Regions from separate parts of the Peribacillus sp. P4_B1 genome, predicted to be linked through region 1. Evidence: riboswitches for the same ligand, from Rfam matches in the RefSeq annotation. Region 1 holds a riboswitch; each other region holds the start of a gene.

Region 1 (6,385 bases):
TGAACCTACCCGTCCTGGACGACTTATTTCAAAAATTAACTCATTATATTCAACCATTTACAATCGCCTCCAAAGCATCAACAAATTGGTCAATTTCTTCTTTTGTTCGCTGCTCAGTCACAGCTAGCAGCATTTTATTTTCAAAACCGTAATCACTTTCTAAATCAAATCCACCGATAATACCCGCCTTAAGAAGTTTTGCATTGACTTCCTTTACCGGACGAGGAAGCTCGACAACAAACTCATTGAAGAATGGAGCCTCATTGATTATGGTAAAGCCCTTCTGCTCTAGAGTTTTCGCCATGTAATCAGCTTTCTCAATGTTTAGCTGTGCCATTTGACGAATCCCTTGCTTACCAAGTGATGTCATACAAATAGAAGAGGCAAGAGCATTTAATGCCTGGTTGGAACAAATATTGGATAAGGATTTATCACGGCGAATATGCTGTTCACGTGCTTGAAGTGTTAACACAAATCCACGCTGTCCTTTTTCATCTGCTGTTTGGCCTACAATGCGTCCTGGGATTTTGCGCATGAGTTTTTTATTTACCGCAAAATAGCCGCAGTGCGGACCGCCAAAGGACATTGGGATTCCTAATGGCTGCATATCACCGATTACAATATCTGCCCCAAGTTTCCCAGGAGTCTGCAGGAGTGCTAGTGCAAGAGGATTGGCGCTTACGATTAAAAGGGCACCATGTTCTTCCGCAATTTTCTTAATTGCTTTTATATCCTCAATAGAACCGAAGAAATTCGGATATTGAACAATTACGGCAGCAGTGTCCTTATCTATTTGTTCTTGCAGCTTCCCTAAATCTGTAACCTCATCAGCTAGGTTTACTTCCTCGGCTGTATATCCCGGGCCTCCTGCTACTGTATGTAAAATTGCCCTGGATTCAGGATGTACCGCTTTGGATACAAGAACTTTCGAACGTCTTGTAGATGCAACAGCAAGTGATGCAGCTTCTGCAAGCGATGTAAAACCATCGTACATGGAAGAATTAGCCACATCCATACCTGTCAACTCACAAACCATCGTTTGAAATTCAAAAATTGCTTGTAATTCACCTTGACTGATTTCCGGTTGGTAAGGTGTATAGGCTGTGTAAAATTCGGAGCGTGAAATCATATGGTTTACCACACTTGGAATGTAATGATCATATGTACCCGCACCTAGGAAAGTCGGGTAATGATTCGCATTTTTGTTTTTGATAGCAAGCTGGTTCATTCTTTTCACAAGCAGAGGTTCAGGAACCGCCTTTGGGATGTTTAGCTCACCCTGCAATCTGATTTCAGCTGGAATATCTTCAAATAACTCATCTATCGAAGAAATATTTAAAAATGTGAGCATCTCGTCTTGGTCTTGTTCAGTATCAGGAAGGTATCTATAAGTGGCTGCCATATTATTCCTCTCCTTCATTAGTAAATGCTTGATACTCATCTTCGTTTAGAAGCGAGTCTAACTCTTCTGGATTGGACATTTCTACTTCGACTAACCACCCTGCTTCAAATGGATGCTCGTTAATCGTCTCTGGAGCGCCTTCTAACTCTTCGTTTACAGTAACTACCGTACCTGAAACAGGTGAGTAAAGTTCGGAAACTGCTTTAACCGACTCGATCGTTCCCATCGATTCATTTACAGCTACTTCATCATCAATCGCTGGGTTTTCAACAAAGACGATATCACCTAACGCCTTTTGTGCATAATCAGTGATTCCAATACGTACACGATTTCCTTCTAATTGTTGTACCCACTCATGTTCTTTGCTATATCTAAAAATTGATATTACCTTCGTCATTGTATTTTCCCCTTTTCTTTTGGTTTTTTCACTATTGCCATAATTCAGAATATAGATTGGGTGATTTTACCCTTAGGAGCCGATTTCAAGGCTGCATGCAAGGTAACCGAAATCGACTCCTGAAAACTGCACGATAACTCTATTAAAATATTTCCGCTTACCTTTTATAGAATGGTGCATTAACAATAACGGCTTCAATCTGTTTATTTCGGATTTCCACTTGTATCGGCGTCCCTACTTCAGCTTGATCGGCTGATACCAAGGCAAGACCTAAGCTTTTCTTCAAAGATGGTGATTGTGTTCCTGATGTCACAATACCTATTTCCTCTCCATCTTTAGAAATTATCTTGTAACCATGACGCGGAATTCCCCGGCCTATTACTTCAATCCCTACTAATTTTCGTTTTAATCCAGTTTCTTTTTGTTGTGTAAGAGCAGATTTTCCAATAAAGTCACTTTCTTTGTTCGTCTTTACGACAAAGCCGATTCCTGCTTCCAGCGGGCTGATATCGTTACTTAGTTCCTGGCCATAGAGTGCAAGACGTGCTTCCAGCCGAAGCGTGTCCCGTGCACCAAGTCCGCATGGTTTTAATCCATTCGTGGCTCCTGCTTCTAAGATCTTTTCCCAAAGTACTTCCGCTTTGTCTGCAGATAAATAAAGTTCATATCCATTTTCTCCTGTGTAACCTGTACGGGATACAAGTACATCGGTAATCCCCGAGATGTTGACATGTTGGGCGAATTTAAAAGAACCAATTTCTGATAAATCTATTTCCGTTAACTTTTGCAAAATGGTTTCTGCCTTTGGTCCTTGGATGGCAAGCTGAGCGATGTCTTCCGAAATATTTTGGAGTGCCATCTCTCCTTTTACATGCTGCTTCATCCATTCGTAATCTTTCTCAATATTTGCGGCATTAATGACGAGTAAATATTTTTCATTCCCTAATTTATAAACTAATAAATCATCGACGGTTCCACCGTCTGGATAACACATTGCGGTATACTGTGCTTGATTGATGCTAAGCTTTGTTACATCGTTTGTAACAAGGTAGTTAATATAACTCTCGGCATCTTTCCCTTCCACAAGTACTTCTCCCATATGAGAAACATCAAAAAGTCCTGCTTCAGTTCGAACAGCTTCATGCTCTTCTAAAATGCTAGTAAATTGAACCGGCAGAGCCCAGCCACCAAAATTTATAACTTTTGCTCCGTATTTTTTATATACTTCAAAAAGCGGTGTTTGCTTTAATGCTGTTTCAATACCCATGATCTACCCCCAATTATGATTTTTTGTAAAATAGATGTTCTTTCACCTGTTACCGGTTTCTTTCATTGCCATGATTCCAAAAGACATATCTCGCTGCCATGGCTGTTGCTCAGGTTTCAGTAAAGGCATAATTGCTCACACAGTCGTTGGCTCTTGAAATAACGGATAAACACCGCAAATCTCTTTAGTTGTTACTCTTGCTTTCTCAATAACGGCTTTATTCCTTTTACTTTTTAGAACCGTTGCAATCACTTCGCCAATTTTCACCATCTCTTCCTTCTTCATGCCTCGAGTTGTTAAAGCTGCTGTCCCCATTCGGATACCGCTAGTAACAAATGGCTTTTCTGGGTCATAGGGAATCGTATTTTTATTAACGGTAATGCCCGCGTCTTCCAATAACTTCTCTGCTTCTTTTCCTGTTAAATTCCACGGACGTAAATCCAAAAGGACAATATGATTATCTGTTCCGCCAGAAACAAGGGCTGCACCTTCATTTTTTAATGTTTCGCCAAGTGTTGTAGCATTTTCAATGACTTGTTTCGCATAATCCTTAAAGCTTGGTTGTAAAGCCTCGTTGAAAGCAACTGCTTTTGCTGCAATGATATGCATTAGTGGACCGCCTTGAATTCCCGGGAATACGGATTTATTAATCGCTTTGATTATTACTTCATCGTTCGTTAAAATGATCCCCCCGCGTGGTCCTCTTAATGTTTTATGAGTTGTACTTGTAACAACATCTGCATATGGGATTGGGGATGGATGAAGACCAGTAGCTACCAGCCCGGCTATATGAGCCATATCCACCATAAGTTTTGCACCAACTTGATCGGCAATTTCTCTAAATCGTGCAAAATTAATCGTTCTTGGATAAGCGCTTGTCCCAGCAATAATCAATTTAGGTTTTTCTTTCTTTGCAATAGCTTCCAACTCATCATAATCAATTAGCTGTGTATCTTCTCTAACTCCATAAGACACAACTTCAAACCATTTTCCTGAAACGCTGACTGGACTTCCATGAGTTAAGTGGCCACCATGTGAAAGGTTCATTCCCATCACCTTATCACCAGGCTGAAGCAGTGCGAAAAAAACTGCGAAATTGGCTTGTGCACCTGAGTGAGGCTGAACATTTGCATATTTGGCACCGAAAAGCTTTGTTAAGCGCTCAATAGCTGCTTGTTCTGCCACATCGACAAATTCACATCCGCCATAATAGCGCTTTCCTGGATAACCTTCTGCATATTTATTTGTCATCACGCTTCCCATGGCCTCTAATACATCAGGGCTAACGAAGTTTTCTGATGCAATCAATTCCAGTGTTTCATGTTGACGTTGTCCTTCCTTCTCAATCGCATCAAAAATGGTAAAATCATTTTGTTGTAAACTCATTTTATTTTCCTCCTAATGTTTTCGGGTAATTCTGAATTTTTACTTAATTCTGAATTTCAATATGGTACTAGACAATTAAGTTTCTTTCCCGCTACAGGCCTACTTTTCTATGAAAACTGTTAATAACAGTATGCTTTACACCCTTTTTTGCACGCAAAAAAGGACAGAAAAGGGTCGTAGCGTTCTCTACCCTTCTCTGTCCTTTTACCTGAGAGTTTAGCTCCATTTTTAATAGAGCCTTTCCCCTTTGGTGGCGTAAATGTTTATACGCGCTCTCCAGAGGTGCGTCCATTTGTGGTTCCATCTACCTGAGAGATTTGTTCCAAGGGTCTTTTTGGAACTTGCTCCTTCGGTGGCTTGTCGCTTTGCACTCTCCCACAACTGTCATCCGCTTATTCAATTTGATACATTTAGAATAGTTGTTGATAATAATTATGTCAAGTATTTTTGAAAGCGCTAACAATGATATTCTGAGATATTTTTTTGAATTTTAATATGATCATCCAGATATCTTAAGCTTTTTATAACGGGCAGATTTTTTACTCACCGAGTTGGAAAATATGGAGCGGCAGCTATCTGGACAAACACCGTTAATGGAATCAAAGGGTTTCTTGCCACTAATTCCCCGCTGCCTCTCTCTGATTCGCCTGATCTACCTGCGTTTTGCGCATCTTATAAATCGCAACCAGCATAATAAACCAAACAGGAGTTACGATTAAGGCAACACGAGTATCGTTCGCAAGTGCAAGAACAACAAGGACGAACGCTAGGAAAGCAAGGATCAAGTAATTGGAAAATGGATAAAGTGGTAATTTAAATTTGTTCATTTTCACTAGATCTGGTCTTGTTTTACGATATTTCAAATGGCTGATGACGGTAATTCCCCAAATAAAAATGAAACATACTGTAGAAATACTTGTAATCAAGGTAAATACTCCTTCAGGCATTAAATAATTCAAAACAACGGAAATTAAAATGACAACCGTTGAAAAGACCAATGCATTGGAAGGTACTTTACGGTCATTAAGTTTTGCAAACGGTACAGGTGCATTTTTATCTTTGGCAAGTGAGTATACCATCCGGCTTGTACTGAAGATTGCACTGTTACATGCCGAAGCCGCCGATGTTAAGACGACAAAATTGATGATACCAGCAGCTCCAGCGATACCTACAGCCACAAATACTTGGACGAATGGGCTTTCCGTTGGGATGATTGCGTTCCACGGATAAACACTCATAATGACAATAAGTGCGCCAATGTAGAAAATTATAATCCGAATAGGAATATTATTGATCGCTTTGGGGATAACTTTTTCTGGATCCTCTGTTTCACCTGCTGTTAGTCCTACAAGTTCAATGCCAACAAACGCAAACACTACCATCTGGAATGAGAGGATAAAACCATTTATTCCATTTGGGAAGATACCTTCGTGACTCCATAGATTCGTGAAACTTGCTGCGCCTGAATCAGTGGAAAAGCCTTTAATAATCATGAAAATACCGATAACAATTAGTGCTAGAATAGCTATGACTTTAATTAATGCGAACCAGAACTCCATTTCGCCAAAAAGTTTTACCGTTGCAAGATTCATAAATAGCAGAATGACAAGTGCAATTAATCCTGGCATCCACTGTGGTACAGAGGGAAACCAGTATTGAGTATAAAGACCAACTGCTGTTAAGTCGGCCATTGCGATTGAAATCCAGCAAAACCAGTAGGTCCAGCCGGTTACAAATGCAGCCATATTACCTAAATAGTCTCTTACAAAGTCGACAAAGGAATGATAGTGCAAATTAGATAAGAGTAGTTCTCCAAGTGCGCGCATGATTAAAAAGCAAATGACGCCTGTAATCATGTAAGCAATTAAAATGGATGGCCCGGCTAAATGAATAGACTTTCCTGCTCCAAGAAATAATCCCGTTCCGATTGCCC
Region 2 (6,385 bases), on a different contig from region 1:
ATCATCAATACAATCGTTATTATTTTTATAAGCGCAAACCAAAATTCAAATTCCCCGAAAGATTTTACGGAAATGAGGTTGGCTGCCCCCAAGATGATCATGGCGACCACACCTGGTATCCAAGCTGGTAACTCCGGGAACCAATACTGCATATACATTCCAACGGCGATGATTTCGGACATTCCTACGATTACCCATTGAAACCAATTGCTCCAAGCAGTCATATAACCTGCCAAAGGATGTATATAGCTGCTAGCAAAGGATGCAAAAGAACCCGTAGTCGGTTCTAAATATAGCATCTCCCCCATAGAACGCATGATGAAAAATATAAATATACCTGCGATGGCATATGCAAGCATTACAGAAGGCCCTGTCCATTTGATCGTGCTCGCCGATCCCATGAATAACCCGACCCCAATGGTTCCGCCCAAAGCTATCATTTGAATGTGACGTGCCTCCAGCCCTCTCTTTAATTCCTTGTTTGACATGATTAACTCCCCCAGGTGCAATATTAGCAGCAATGCTCTTCCAACCTTACCGCCAATCGACTCTATTTATTATTGTGGTTAGAAATGCCTTATCGTAATCATATAAATAACACTTTAATTTTGTTTTCTTATCTTATAATAGTAAATACTCTTTAAAAACACAAATGTATTTTTCAAAAAAACAGTTGTCAAATATATCTTGGCGATTTTTCCTATCTTAAAATACCTTTTTTTAAAAAAGTGAATCAGTATTTTATAATAGTGATTACACAAAAAAAGAGTAGAAAACAATCACTTCTGCTTTGAACCATTCAAAGTCTTTTCAAGTGAACGTTTAAAAAAATTAAAACCATTTCAATGTGTTATAAACCTCTTATAAGACTGGCTAACTCCCAAAAAAAATTGTTGACCTTCAGAAAAATAGATGATAGAATTCCAATATTATTTTATAAGTATAATGAATGCTTCAGCAGTGGAAGATCACCGCAGACAGACATTTTTACACAACCGCATACAAGCAAGCGATGAATGCTATGGATGACACTATAGCAGGAGCAGCTTCTGGAGAGACTGTACAAGATGCAGCGCCGAAGGATTCACAATCTCAGGCAAAAGGACAGAAGAGTAACGAATGATAAATTGTTATTCTGAACCCTTTAAGAGATTGGTATATCCAATCTCTTTTTTTATTGTCCACTTTGTGATTGGACTTAAAACAACACTCGTGAAAACCATTGGCAAGCTGGGTGAAAAAATCACGTCCTTCTCCAAGACCATGCAGGTTTGAAATCATTCACTACCAAGACTATAAAAGACGGGGGCGTACGAATTGGCTAAACAGGAATTAAAAAGAGATTTAAAAAATCGTCATGTACAACTTATTGCAATAGGAGGAACCATTGGTACCGGTTTATTTTTGGGATCCGGAAAAGCCATACAAATGGCAGGTCCATCTATCATCTTCTCCTATCTAATAATTGGAATTGCCTTGTTTTTTGTGATGAGAGCCCTAGGCGAATTGCTCTTATCCAATGCAGGATATACGTCATTCACTGAATTCGCAACCGAATATGTCGGCCCATGGGCTGGCTTCGTGACCGGTTGGACATATTGGTTCTGTTGGATCATGACCGCAATGGCCGATATCATAGCTGTCGGTGTCTATATACAATACTGGTTCGATATCCCTCAATGGATACCGGCTCTAATATGCCTTGTCATTCTGTTAGGATTGAACCTATTGACCGTTAAGTTATTTGGCGAATTGGAATTCTGGTTTGCCATCATAAAAGTAATCACGATCATCACCTTGATATTCGTAGGAATCATTCTCTTGGCCATCGGCTTCAATACCAATACGGGAACGGTTTCCCTAACGAACCTATGGACTCATGGAGGCATGTTCCCAAATGGAATTTCCGGATTCCTGTTGTCTTTACAGCTGGTCGTCTTCTCCTTTGTAGGTGTCGAATTGGTCGGGGTTTCAGCAGCAGAAACGGCGAACCCGAGAAAGAACATTCCGTCTGCCATCAATAAAATCCCAGTCCGGATTTTACTTTTCTATGTAGGTGCCATATTCGTCATTCTCTGTGTCAACCCTTGGACACAACTGAATGCCACGAGCAGCCCATTTGTAGAAGTCTTTGCGCTAATCGGCATTCCTGTCGCTGCGGGGATCATCAATTTCGTCGTTTTGACATCAGCTGCTTCTGCATGCAACAGCGGTTTATTTTCAACAAGCCGAATACTCTATACGTTAAGCAGGAATGGAGAAGCCCCTGCTAAACTGGAAAAATTAAATCAACAGGCTGTTCCTAGCAATGCCTTATTAACATCAACAATCGTTGTATCACTAGGAGCATTGTTAAGCAAACTGATACCGGAACAGGCATTTACCGTTGTGACAACCATCAGTGCCATCTGTTTCATATGGGTATGGAGCATCATCTTGATCTCACATATCAAATATTCGAAAACACGGCCGGACCTAAGAGCCGAATCAACTTTCAGGGCTCCTTTTACACCCTTTATCAATTACGCCATTTTAGGATTATTCCTGTTCATCCTTATCGTTATGCTATTCGCTGAAGCCACACGGCTATCACTGCTTATGACGCCAATCTGGTTCATGGTCTTGGTGATACTATATAACTATCAGAAAAAAAGATAGTAAAAGGATAAAGCCTTGAACTCTATAAGAATTCAAGGCTTTATCTTTTATCAGCGGCTCTGTTGCTAAAAAATATATCAAGCAACTGCATTAAATTTCATATCAAAATAGTGTAAGCTTATATTTATCATCGGTTCCTTATCAAAGAAGGAATATCCGTCATGTATGAATTTTCCATCCAGTTTGGTTCACCCATCCATCAGTGGCACTGAAGTAAAACCCCCATTGTTGGACGTTTCACTTTATTTAAAACGGAGGGGTTTGTTTAATGAAGATTCTATATATCCTTACTCTAGTTCCTTTTATAGGCATACTAGGATTTCTGCCTTTTGTTAATAGAATAAAACCTTATGTATTAGGGATGCCTTTCAATATGTTCTGGATGGCTATGTGGGTGGTCCTTACCTCTGCCATCTTGGGCATCATGTATAAGCTGGATCCCCGGAATCGGGAAGGTGACCAGGAATGAATATTGCCCTCATAATCATTTTAGCTTTTTTACTACTATCGATATTTTTAGGCATTCGTTCTTCAAAAGGAAAAGATATGAACTTGGAACAATGGACGGTGGGCGGACGCGGTTTTGGTGCAATATTCGTCTTCCTGCTGATGGCTGGGGAAATCTATACGACCTTCTCCTTCCTTGGCGGCAGCGGCTGGGCCTATGGCAAGGGCGCACCCGCTCTATATGTTCTTATTTACATTACTTTGTCTTACGTATTATCCTATTGGCTCCTTCCTGAAATATGGAAATATGCCAAAGAAAATAAGCTGATGTCCCAATCCGATTTTTTTGTAAGCAAATATAAGAGTCCCAGTTTAGGAATTTTGGCTGCGCTTGTCGGTGTGGTCTCGATGATTCCAGTGATCGTCGTGCAGCTGAAAGGATTGGGGATCATTGTCTCAGAGGCATCTTATGGTGCAATCTCAATGTCTGCGGCGGTATGGATGGGGGCAATCGGCCTTACCATTTATGTAATGATTTCCGGTATACACGGCTCAGTCTGGACAGCAGTCATTAAAGATATCATGATGATCGCCATTATAGGATTCTTAGGAATTTATCTGCCCATTCATTACTTTGGTGGATTTCAGCCGATGTTCGAAGCAATTGATGCGGCCAAGCCTGGTTTTCTAAAGTTCCCCGAGCAGGGACTTAGCATATCATGGTTCATCTCCACGGTAATATTGCTTGTATTTGGTTTCTATATGTGGCCCCAAGTTTTCAGCGCGGTTTATTCAGCTCGCAGCGGGAAGGTATTTCGAAAAAATGCCATCATCAGCCCTTTATATACGCTCATGCTGTTATTCGTATTTTTTGTAGGGTTTACAGCTATATTGAAAGTGCCTGGACTCGTAGGGGCAGATGCAGACCTCTCATTGCTGCGCCTTTCGATTCAGACCTTTGACCCATGGTTTATAGGTATAATCGGCGGGGCTGGGTTGCTGACCGCATTGGTGCCGGGATCCATGCTTTTGATGAGCGTCGCTACACTGCTCGCTAAAAACGTCTATAAGGAATTTGCACCTGCAGTATCAGATCGCCACGTTGTAAGATTGGCAAAAATCCTTGTACCAATCATTGCTCTTATAGCCGTCTACTTCACCTTAAACGGCGGCGAAACGATGTCAGCATTAATTCTCATGGGATACAGTCTCATCACACAGCTATTCCCGTCCCTTCTATTTAGTCTGAAGAAGAAAAAGAATCCAATCAATAAATATGGCGCAATCGCCGGCATCATCACCGGATTGGCCATCGTGATCTGCATTACACTCAGTCATTCAACAATAGGGACCCTGTTTCCATCCTTGCCACAAGCAGCGAAAGATTTGAATGTGGGAATCATCGCCTTGGCATTCAATTTCATTGTGATGATAACGGTAAGTCTTGCCCTCAGGAATCATGCGGTTCAGTTGGAACCAAAATCCGTTAACGATATTTGAAGCACTCATTGATGCTGATTATTTTGGAAATCCTGTGAATGAACATCGGAAGGCTCAGTCAAAAGACTGAGCCTTCCTTCGAATAATACAGTAATAATGTCCTTTTTCTTAAGAGTGATTATAGAAAGTTAAATAGCCGTCAAAAAACAATGTCTCATAATAAACTACCAATCTTTTTTGTTTATCATCAAATCCCCTATTTTAACTAATAAATTCATCAAGGTTCTGGCTACTACCAGACCATCCATAGCTAAATCATATCCACCTTTTAATAAGGCTTCCGGATTAAAGCAAAAAGTAATCGATATTACAAAAGCTATTAAAATCAGGATAAACCGAACTGAGATCTATTTGACATTAACGTTCCGCCTTATATTATGTATTTTACAAATAATAGCATCGTTTTGGAAATAATCTTCATTTACTATCATTAGGGAAATCTCAGTTGCAATAAAAATCAAAATAAATAGCCACCCTAATAAAGAATGACTATATATTATGAAATATGAACTTTAAAATACATCCCGCATTGCTTTTACTCGCGATTGGAGCAAATACTCGTGAATTTCACGCTTTTACTCGTGATTTTGGTGCAAATACTCGTGAATTTGGAGCAAATACTCGTGAGTTTCATGCTTTTACTCGTGAGTTTGGAGCAAATACTCGTGAATTTAATGCCCGTTAAAACTCATAACTTAGTAATCCACTAAAGCCTTCCTTCCATCATTCAATGTTTTAACCATTTCCTTATACTCCTGCAACGCTTGTTCCAGTTTTTGTTTTCTATTTACAATCATCCTCGAAACCTCTTTCGGGCTGGGCCCGCCTTGAATGCTTCTAATTTCCACAAAGTATTCAGGAGAGATGATTTTTTTCCATTCGTCTTCAGTTAAATTCACTGCAACGAATTCATTGATGATCTTGTTGATTTCTTGTGTGTCCCAATCATATAGCTCTTTCCCTTCACTTATCGACCGTTTTGCAATTGTACTTGCTATGGAATGGGCTTTTCTAAATGATATCTCGTAATCTCTTGATAGGGTATCAGCTAATTCAGTAATTGTTATACTGGATTTTGCGGCCAATTTTTTTGTATGTTCTTCATTTACTTTCAATGTTGATATGACTGCATACATTAGTTTCATGACACGGCCTGCATTCGAAAAAGCCCGATATAAATGCGGCTGTAAATCATCTTCCGTATCGACGATATCTCCAAATGGTGTGTTGTGGATCATATTCATTGCAGCAAGTGCATCACCATACGCACTGCTTGCAATCGAACGGGAATGTTCAATTGATACTGGGTTTCTTTTTTGCGGCATGATGCTGCTAACTTGAACATAAGGATCTGCCACATGAAATGTACCAAACTCCCTTGTCACATGCTGCAGGAAATCTTGGATCCACCTCCCAGTATTGACCATGCACGTCATGATGGCAGTTGCGGTTTCCAATAAATAATCTGCCCCGCCTATCGAGTCATAGGAATTTTCAACAACCGCCTCAAACCCAAGCAGTTCAGCGGTACGGTTACGGCTGATTGGAAAACCAGTAGTTGTTAACGCAGCCGCGCCCAGGGGGGATTGGTTCACCGTTTCAAAGGCTGCCCATAACCGTCCAATATCCCTTTGAAGAACGTCATAAATGGCTAAAAAGTAATGGCCTAATGTAGTCGGCTGAGCCGGTTGGGTATGCGTGTAACCAGTAATATAGGTTTCTATATGTTTTTCTGCCTGCACCAAGAATGCCTCGCTCAATTGGTTTGCATAGCCGATCA
Region 3 (6,385 bases), on a different contig from region 1:
TCATTAATTCTTTATCCATTTCTATCGTTAGTTGAACTGTAAGGTGGGTTGGTTTATTATCCAGTATTTCACATTCATTGGCTTTAAAGTAAGTTATTAAAAAATCATGAATTTCCTGTTGCTGCATGAACCTCACCTTCCTTCATGGATTGAGCGAATTGGATCATCGATGAAAAATTATCCATCTTGATTTTCATTTCGCCCTCTGTTTTGGACTCGCCGACCACATCAATTAAATATTCTTCAATGTTGTTAATATCCAGTTTGGTTAGAATATCATCCAATTCACCAATTACTTTTTCAAATAAATTAATTTTTTCGTATAGTAACTTTAGAATATGTTCTTCAACAGTATTTTTCGTGGCAAAGTTATAAATCCTGACATCCTCTTCCTGTCCAAGGCGGTGAATCCGCCCAATTCTTTGCTCAAGCCTCATGGGGTTCCATGGCAGGTCAAAATTAATCAAGTGATGGCAGAACTGAAGGTTTATCCCTTCCCCGCCAGCTTCTGTTGCAATTAATACCTGAATTTTCTTTTGGAATAATTCTCGCATCCAGTCTTTCTTTCCACGTTTAAATCCGCCTCGGAATGGGACTGAAGAAATTCCATTCTGTTGAAGGTACCATTGTAGATAAAGCTGAGTCGCTCGGTATTCTGTAAAGATAATCACTTTGTCATCAATTTTCTTGATCAGTTCCAAAGCTTTTTCAGCTTTTGAATTCTGAACCGTTTCATTCACTTTTGTAAATAAATCATCAAGCTTTGCCAAAAAGTCAGGGGTAGGCTGGTCGTATTTGGCTTTCATGTTTTTTAAAGTATAAAAGACCGCCTCTCTGCTGCTGCAGGCTTCTCTTTGGAGAGTGAGAGCTGAAAAGGCGCTTCCTTTTGTTCCATCAGAAATAGGTTTGAATTTTGAAACTGCATCGTACAATGCCTGCTCGGTTGGAGAAAATTCAATGGTGATGGTTTCCACATGCCTTTTTGTCCATTCAATACCAGTATCGGCCCGCCGGTTTCGAATCATCACAGTGTTGACCAATTCCTTTAGGTGTTCATCTTCAATTATGTTCCGGCCTTTCCCTTTATATTTTTCTGAAAAGAGTGAGGCATTTCCCAAGTGGCCTGGTTTCAATAACGAAACGAGGTGAAAAATTTCCTCGACTTTATTTTGAATGGGAGTAGCTGTCAGGAGTAAACAAAATTTCTTTTTCAGATTTTGGACGAATTCATAGTTCTTCGTCTTATTATTTTTAAGTTTATGAGCTTCATCAATGATGATGAAGTCATATTCCTGATTGAAAATGATATCACGATGTGGAGCGCGTTTCGCTGTATCAATGGATGAAATGACCACATCACAGGAGTCCCACACATAACTTTTTCTCTGAACGACTGCCGGAATATGAAACTTCGTATTCAATTCAAAAGCCCATTGTGTTACAAGGGAAGCTGGTACAAGGATCAATACCTTCTTTACAAGGCCTCTGATCATATACTCCTTTAGGATCAAGCCGGCTTCAATTGTTTTTCCGAGACCTACTTCATCTGCTAAAATGGCCTTTCCATTCATCTTTTCCACCACTTGCTTTGCAGCTTCCAATTGATGGGGAAGCGGGGTTAACTGAGGAAGGTGCTTGGGTGCCTGTAAACCTTCAAAATCAGGAATGATGAGATTTTCCTCCATTTTAACCGCCAACTTATAAAGCTCCCAATTTCCCCATGGACCATCATTTTCCACCTTTTGTAAAAACTCGTCATTCCATTCAGAATTGAAGGATATATTGATTTTCATAGAAATAACTCCCTCTTAAATCATAAATTCCTTAATATAAGGTCAAAAACCGAACATTTCATATGTGAAGTAAGAAAAATATTTCTCTTCAAAAGATATTGCAGAGATAAGTTTCTTAGGGTAGGATATAAGTATATTTAGAAAATTCCAATTTCCAAACGCTAAAAAGAATTTTTGTATCGATTTGCAATTCGCGTTTTCTTAGTATGGGCTATAGGTACCTGCTTTATCCAAGATTACCGAAGGAGATCATGTAAACGTTTTTCTGGAGTTTTTGGAGATTTGGCAGAGAATGCATTCTATGATGCTCAAAGGTTTTACTAATGGGTGGGGCTTATTCGCTTAATTTCATTGGTAGACCATAATATGCGGGTGAAGATAAGGGGAGAGACTACGGATGTAGCGCCGAAGGAGCAAACTTAGCAGTGAATCTCTCAGGCAAAAGAACTCTTATTGGACGCAACTCTGGAGAGCGCCGCCCGTTTGGGACGGCCACCAAAGGGGAAAACCTATTATATAGGTAAACTTTCAGGTTTCAGGACAGAGAAAAAGCTCAAACGGGCTTTCTCTGTCCTTTTTTGTGCTTTTTTTACATCATGAATCAGAATATCTGATGCGTAAGGACAAAAAGCTTTGATAATGAAGCCAATTTAATTTTAAAAAATCTGAGGGGGGTCATTTTTTGACCAATTTAAAAAGAACACCACTATTTGAGGTTTATCGTGAATACGGAGGGAAAACGATTGATTTTGGCGGCTGGGAACTTCCTGTCCAATTTACGGGTATAAAGGACGAACATGAAGCCGTACGTACAAAAGCGGGTCTGTTCGATGTATCGCATATGGGGGAAGTTGATGTTAAGGGTCCTGGGAGCCTTTCCTTTTTACAGAAGATGCTGACTAATGATATATCAAAGCTGCAAACGGGCGGTGCCCAATATTCGGCCATGTGTTATGAAAACGGCGGGACGGTTGATGATCTCATCGTTTATAAAAGGGCGGAAGACGACTATCTGCTCGTGGTCAATGCAGCGAATACAGAAAAAGATTTCGATTGGCTGCAAGCTAATCTAACGGAAAATGCCCAAATTACGAATGTATCGAGTGACTATATACAGCTAGCACTTCAAGGACCATCTGCAGAGAAGATATTGCAAAAACTTTCAGAAAATACTGCCTTAAGTGAAATTGGATTTTTCAAGTTCAAGGAGAATGTCATGATAAATGGTATCTCCACGTTGGTATCCCGTACTGGATATACTGGTGAAGATGGTTTTGAAATATATAGCGACAGTGAAAACGGCCCTGCCCTTTGGAAGGCGATAATGGATGCCGGAAAGGAAGAAGGGATACAGCCGATTGGTTTAGGTGCTCGTGATACCCTGCGTTTTGAAGCGAAACTGCCGCTGTATGGGCAGGAGCTTTCAGCGGACATTACTCCAATAGAAGCCGGGATTGGTTTTGCGGTAAAAGTGGATAAGGAAGCCGATTTTTTCGGGAAAGCCGTTCTTGCTGAACAAAAGGAGAAAGGGGCACCCCGGAAGCTTGTGGGAATTGAAATGATTGACCGTGGCATTCCTCGTCATGGGTATAAGGTCTACAGCGGGGACAAAGTCATTGGGGAGGTCACGACTGGTACCCAATCACCAACGTTGAAGAAAAACGTAGGATTGGTACTTATCGATAAGGAATATTCGGTGCTGGATGCGGAAATTGAAGTGGAAATCCGTTCCAAACGTTTGAAAGCCGTTATAATACAAACACCTTTTTATAAAAAACCACGTAAATAGAGGGGAATGGTCATTAGATGAAACATCGTTATTTACCCATGACAGAGCAAGATAAACAAGAAATGCTGGAAGTTATAGGGGTACCTGCTGTTGAAGAACTTTTCAATGATATCCCTGAAAGTGTTCGCTTTCAAGGAGAATACGATATCAAACCTGCTAAATCGGAACCTGCATTAATGAAAGAATTATCAAGGCTTGCTGCCAAGAATGCGGATCTTAAAAACTATGCTTCCTTCCTTGGTGCGGGTGTCTATGACCATTATGCACCGGTCATCGTCGATCACGTTCTTTCCCGTTCTGAATTTTATACGGCTTATACTCCCTATCAGCCCGAAATTTCACAGGGTGAACTGCAGGCCATCTTTGAATATCAAACGATGATTTGTGAGTTGACGGGTATGGACGTAGCTAACTCCTCCATGTATGACGGCGGGACTTCGCTGGCTGAGGCGGCCATGCTTGCTTCAGGTCAGACTCGGCGCAAGAAGATTCTCATTTCAGGAGCAGTTCATCCTGAATCAAGAGAAGTTGTGAAGACATATGCGAAAGGGCAACGCGTGGAAGTGATTGAAATTCCTTATAAAGACGGTGTGACGGACATGGCTGCTTTAAAGGAATTAATGAATGATGACATTGCAGGAGTGATTGTGCAATATCCGAATTTTTTTGGACGGATAGAGCCATTGAAAGAAATGGAAGAAATCATTCATGGCGCCAAGTCCATGTTTATCGTTTCCAGTAATCCGCTTGCACTGGGGGCTTTGACACCCCCAGGTTCACTCGGTGCAGATATCGTAACGGGAGATGCTCAGCCATTCGGCATTCCAGCGGCATTCGGGGGACCTCACTGTGGATATTTTGCCGTTACTAATAAACTTGTTCGGAAAGTTCCGGGCCGGCTCGTCGGTCAAACGGTGGATGAAAATGGAAAAAGGGGCTTTGTGTTGACGCTTCAAGCTCGTGAACAGCACATTCGCCGTGATAAGGCCACATCCAACATTTGTTCCAATCAAGCGTTGAATGCCTTGGCAGCTTCTGTTGCAATGACGGCGCTTGGGAAAAAGGGTGTCAAAGAAATGGCCGTGCAAAATATTCAAAAAGCACACTATGCGAAAAAAGCTATAAAGGCAAAAGGGATAGAAGTGATGTTCGACGGTCCTTCGTTCAATGAATTTGTCATTAAACTGCCTGCTTCGTTTTCAGAAATCAATAAAAACCTTTTTGAAAAAGGGATGATTGGCGGCTTCGATTTAGGGACGGTTTATCCTGAGCTGAAAGACCATATGCTGGTTGCGGTAACGGAACTTAGAACAAAAGAAGAAATCGATGCACTTGCGCAGGAATTGGGGGATCAACATGAATAATCAAGATCAATCACTCATTTTTGAAATCAGCACTTCCGGTCGAATCGGGTACAGTCTGCCAGAAATGGATGTTGCAACTATTCCGCTCGAAGAAATTCTTCCTGCCGACTACATCCGTGAAGAAGAGGCAGAGCTTCCTGAGGTGTCCGAACTGGATATCATGCGTCACTATACAGCACTTTCCAAACGGAATCATGGGGTGGATTCGGGTTTTTATCCGCTGGGTTCATGCACGATGAAATATAATCCGAAAATAAATGAAAATGTGGCACGCTATAACGGTTTCGCCCATATCCATCCATATCAAGACCCGACTACAGTCCAGGGAGCCTTGGAACTATTATTTGATTTGCAGGAACATTTAACGGAAATCACAGGAATGGATCTAGTGACATTACAACCTGCAGCAGGTGCACACGGTGAATGGACAGGGTTGATGATGATTCGCGCTTTTCACGAAGCGAATGGCGATACAGAACGGACGAAAGTGATCGTACCTGATTCTGCACACGGTACGAATCCTGCATCTGCAACTGTTGCCGGACTTGAAACGATTACAGTGAAGTCCGATGAAAATGGGTTAGTCGACCTTGAAGATTTAAAGCGTGTTGTCGGACCGGATACGGCGGCCTTGATGCTGACGAACCCCAATACATTGGGATTGTTTGAAGAGAACATTTTGGAAATGGCACAACTTGTCCATGATGCAGGTGGGAAGCTTTACTATGACGGAGCCAATCTGAATGCAGTCCTATCAAAAGCACGCCCGGGTGATATGGGCTTTGATGTGGTTCACTTAAATCTCCATAAAACATTCACAGGTCCGCATGGCGGCGGCGGTCCGGGTTCCGGCCCTGTAGGGGTAAAGTCGGATTTGATTCCCTACTTGCCTAAACCGCTTGTTGTAAAACAAGATGAGCAATTCGTTCTTGATTATGACCGCCCGCAATCCATTGGCAGGGTAAAACCATACTATGGGAACTTCGGGATAAATGTTAGAGCTTATACGTACATTCGTTCAATGGGTCCTGATGGCCTTAAAGCCGTCACAGAGAATGCGGTCATCAATGCCAATTATATGATGCGTAGGTTGGAACCATTTTTTGACTTACCATATAATCGTCATTGTAAGCATGAATTCGTATTAAGCGGACGCAGGCAAAAGAAATTAGGGGTAAGGACCCTCGATATAGCAAAAAGATTGCTGGATTTCGGGTATCATCCTCCAACCATTTACTTCCCGTTGAACGTGGAAGAAGGAATGATGATAGAACCGACTGAAACCGAGTCAAAAGAAACGCTGGATGCATTCATCGATGCAATGATCCAGATTGCCAAGGAAGCTGAAGAAACCCCGGAAATCGTTCAGGAAGCTCCGCATACAACCGTTATTAAGCGGCTTGATGAAACTCTTGCTGCAAGAAAACCTATTCTGCGCT

What was found. A riboswitch is a leader RNA that binds a small molecule or an ion and turns the genes downstream of it on or off. The one in region 1 is predicted to bind glycine.
Region 2: another riboswitch for glycine. It lies ahead of AC1DVK_RS03675 (amino acid permease); the one in region 1 lies ahead of glyA (serine hydroxymethyltransferase).
Region 3: another riboswitch for glycine. It lies ahead of gcvT (glycine cleavage system aminomethyltransferase GcvT); the one in region 1 lies ahead of glyA (serine hydroxymethyltransferase).

What each region holds. Positions count from the first base shown of each region.
Region 1 is NZ_JBFUHM010000028.1:13,920-20,304, reverse strand. It holds gene gcvPB (aminomethyl-transferring glycine dehydrogenase subunit GcvPB) at 1-57, opposite strand, end outside; gene gcvPA (aminomethyl-transferring glycine dehydrogenase subunit GcvPA) at 50-1,402, opposite strand; gene gcvH (glycine cleavage system protein GcvH) at 1,404-1,799, opposite strand; gene gcvT (glycine cleavage system aminomethyltransferase GcvT) at 1,957-3,066, opposite strand; gene glyA (serine hydroxymethyltransferase) at 3,202-4,452, opposite strand; glycine riboswitch at 4,639-4,742, opposite strand; gene AC1DVK_RS16275 (amino acid permease) at 5,070-6,385, opposite strand, start outside.
Region 2 is NZ_JBFUHM010000004.1:113,682-120,066, forward strand. It holds gene AC1DVK_RS03670 (amino acid permease) at 1-488, opposite strand, end outside; glycine riboswitch at 1,040-1,118, shown strand; gene AC1DVK_RS03675 (amino acid permease) at 1,318-2,658, shown strand; gene AC1DVK_RS03680 (DUF3311 domain-containing protein) at 2,927-3,127, shown strand; gene AC1DVK_RS03685 (sodium:solute symporter family protein) at 3,124-4,605, shown strand; gene AC1DVK_RS03690 (hypothetical protein) at 5,111-5,290, shown strand; gene argH (argininosuccinate lyase) at 5,301-6,385, opposite strand, start outside.
Region 3 is NZ_JBFUHM010000007.1:19,089-25,473, forward strand. It holds gene AC1DVK_RS05560 (YqhG family protein) at 1-127, opposite strand, end outside; gene AC1DVK_RS05565 (DEAD/DEAH box helicase) at 105-1,793, opposite strand; glycine riboswitch at 2,166-2,253, shown strand; glycine riboswitch at 2,257-2,339, shown strand; gene gcvT (glycine cleavage system aminomethyltransferase GcvT) at 2,476-3,582, shown strand; gene gcvPA (aminomethyl-transferring glycine dehydrogenase subunit GcvPA) at 3,600-4,946, shown strand; gene gcvPB (aminomethyl-transferring glycine dehydrogenase subunit GcvPB) at 4,939-6,385, shown strand, end outside.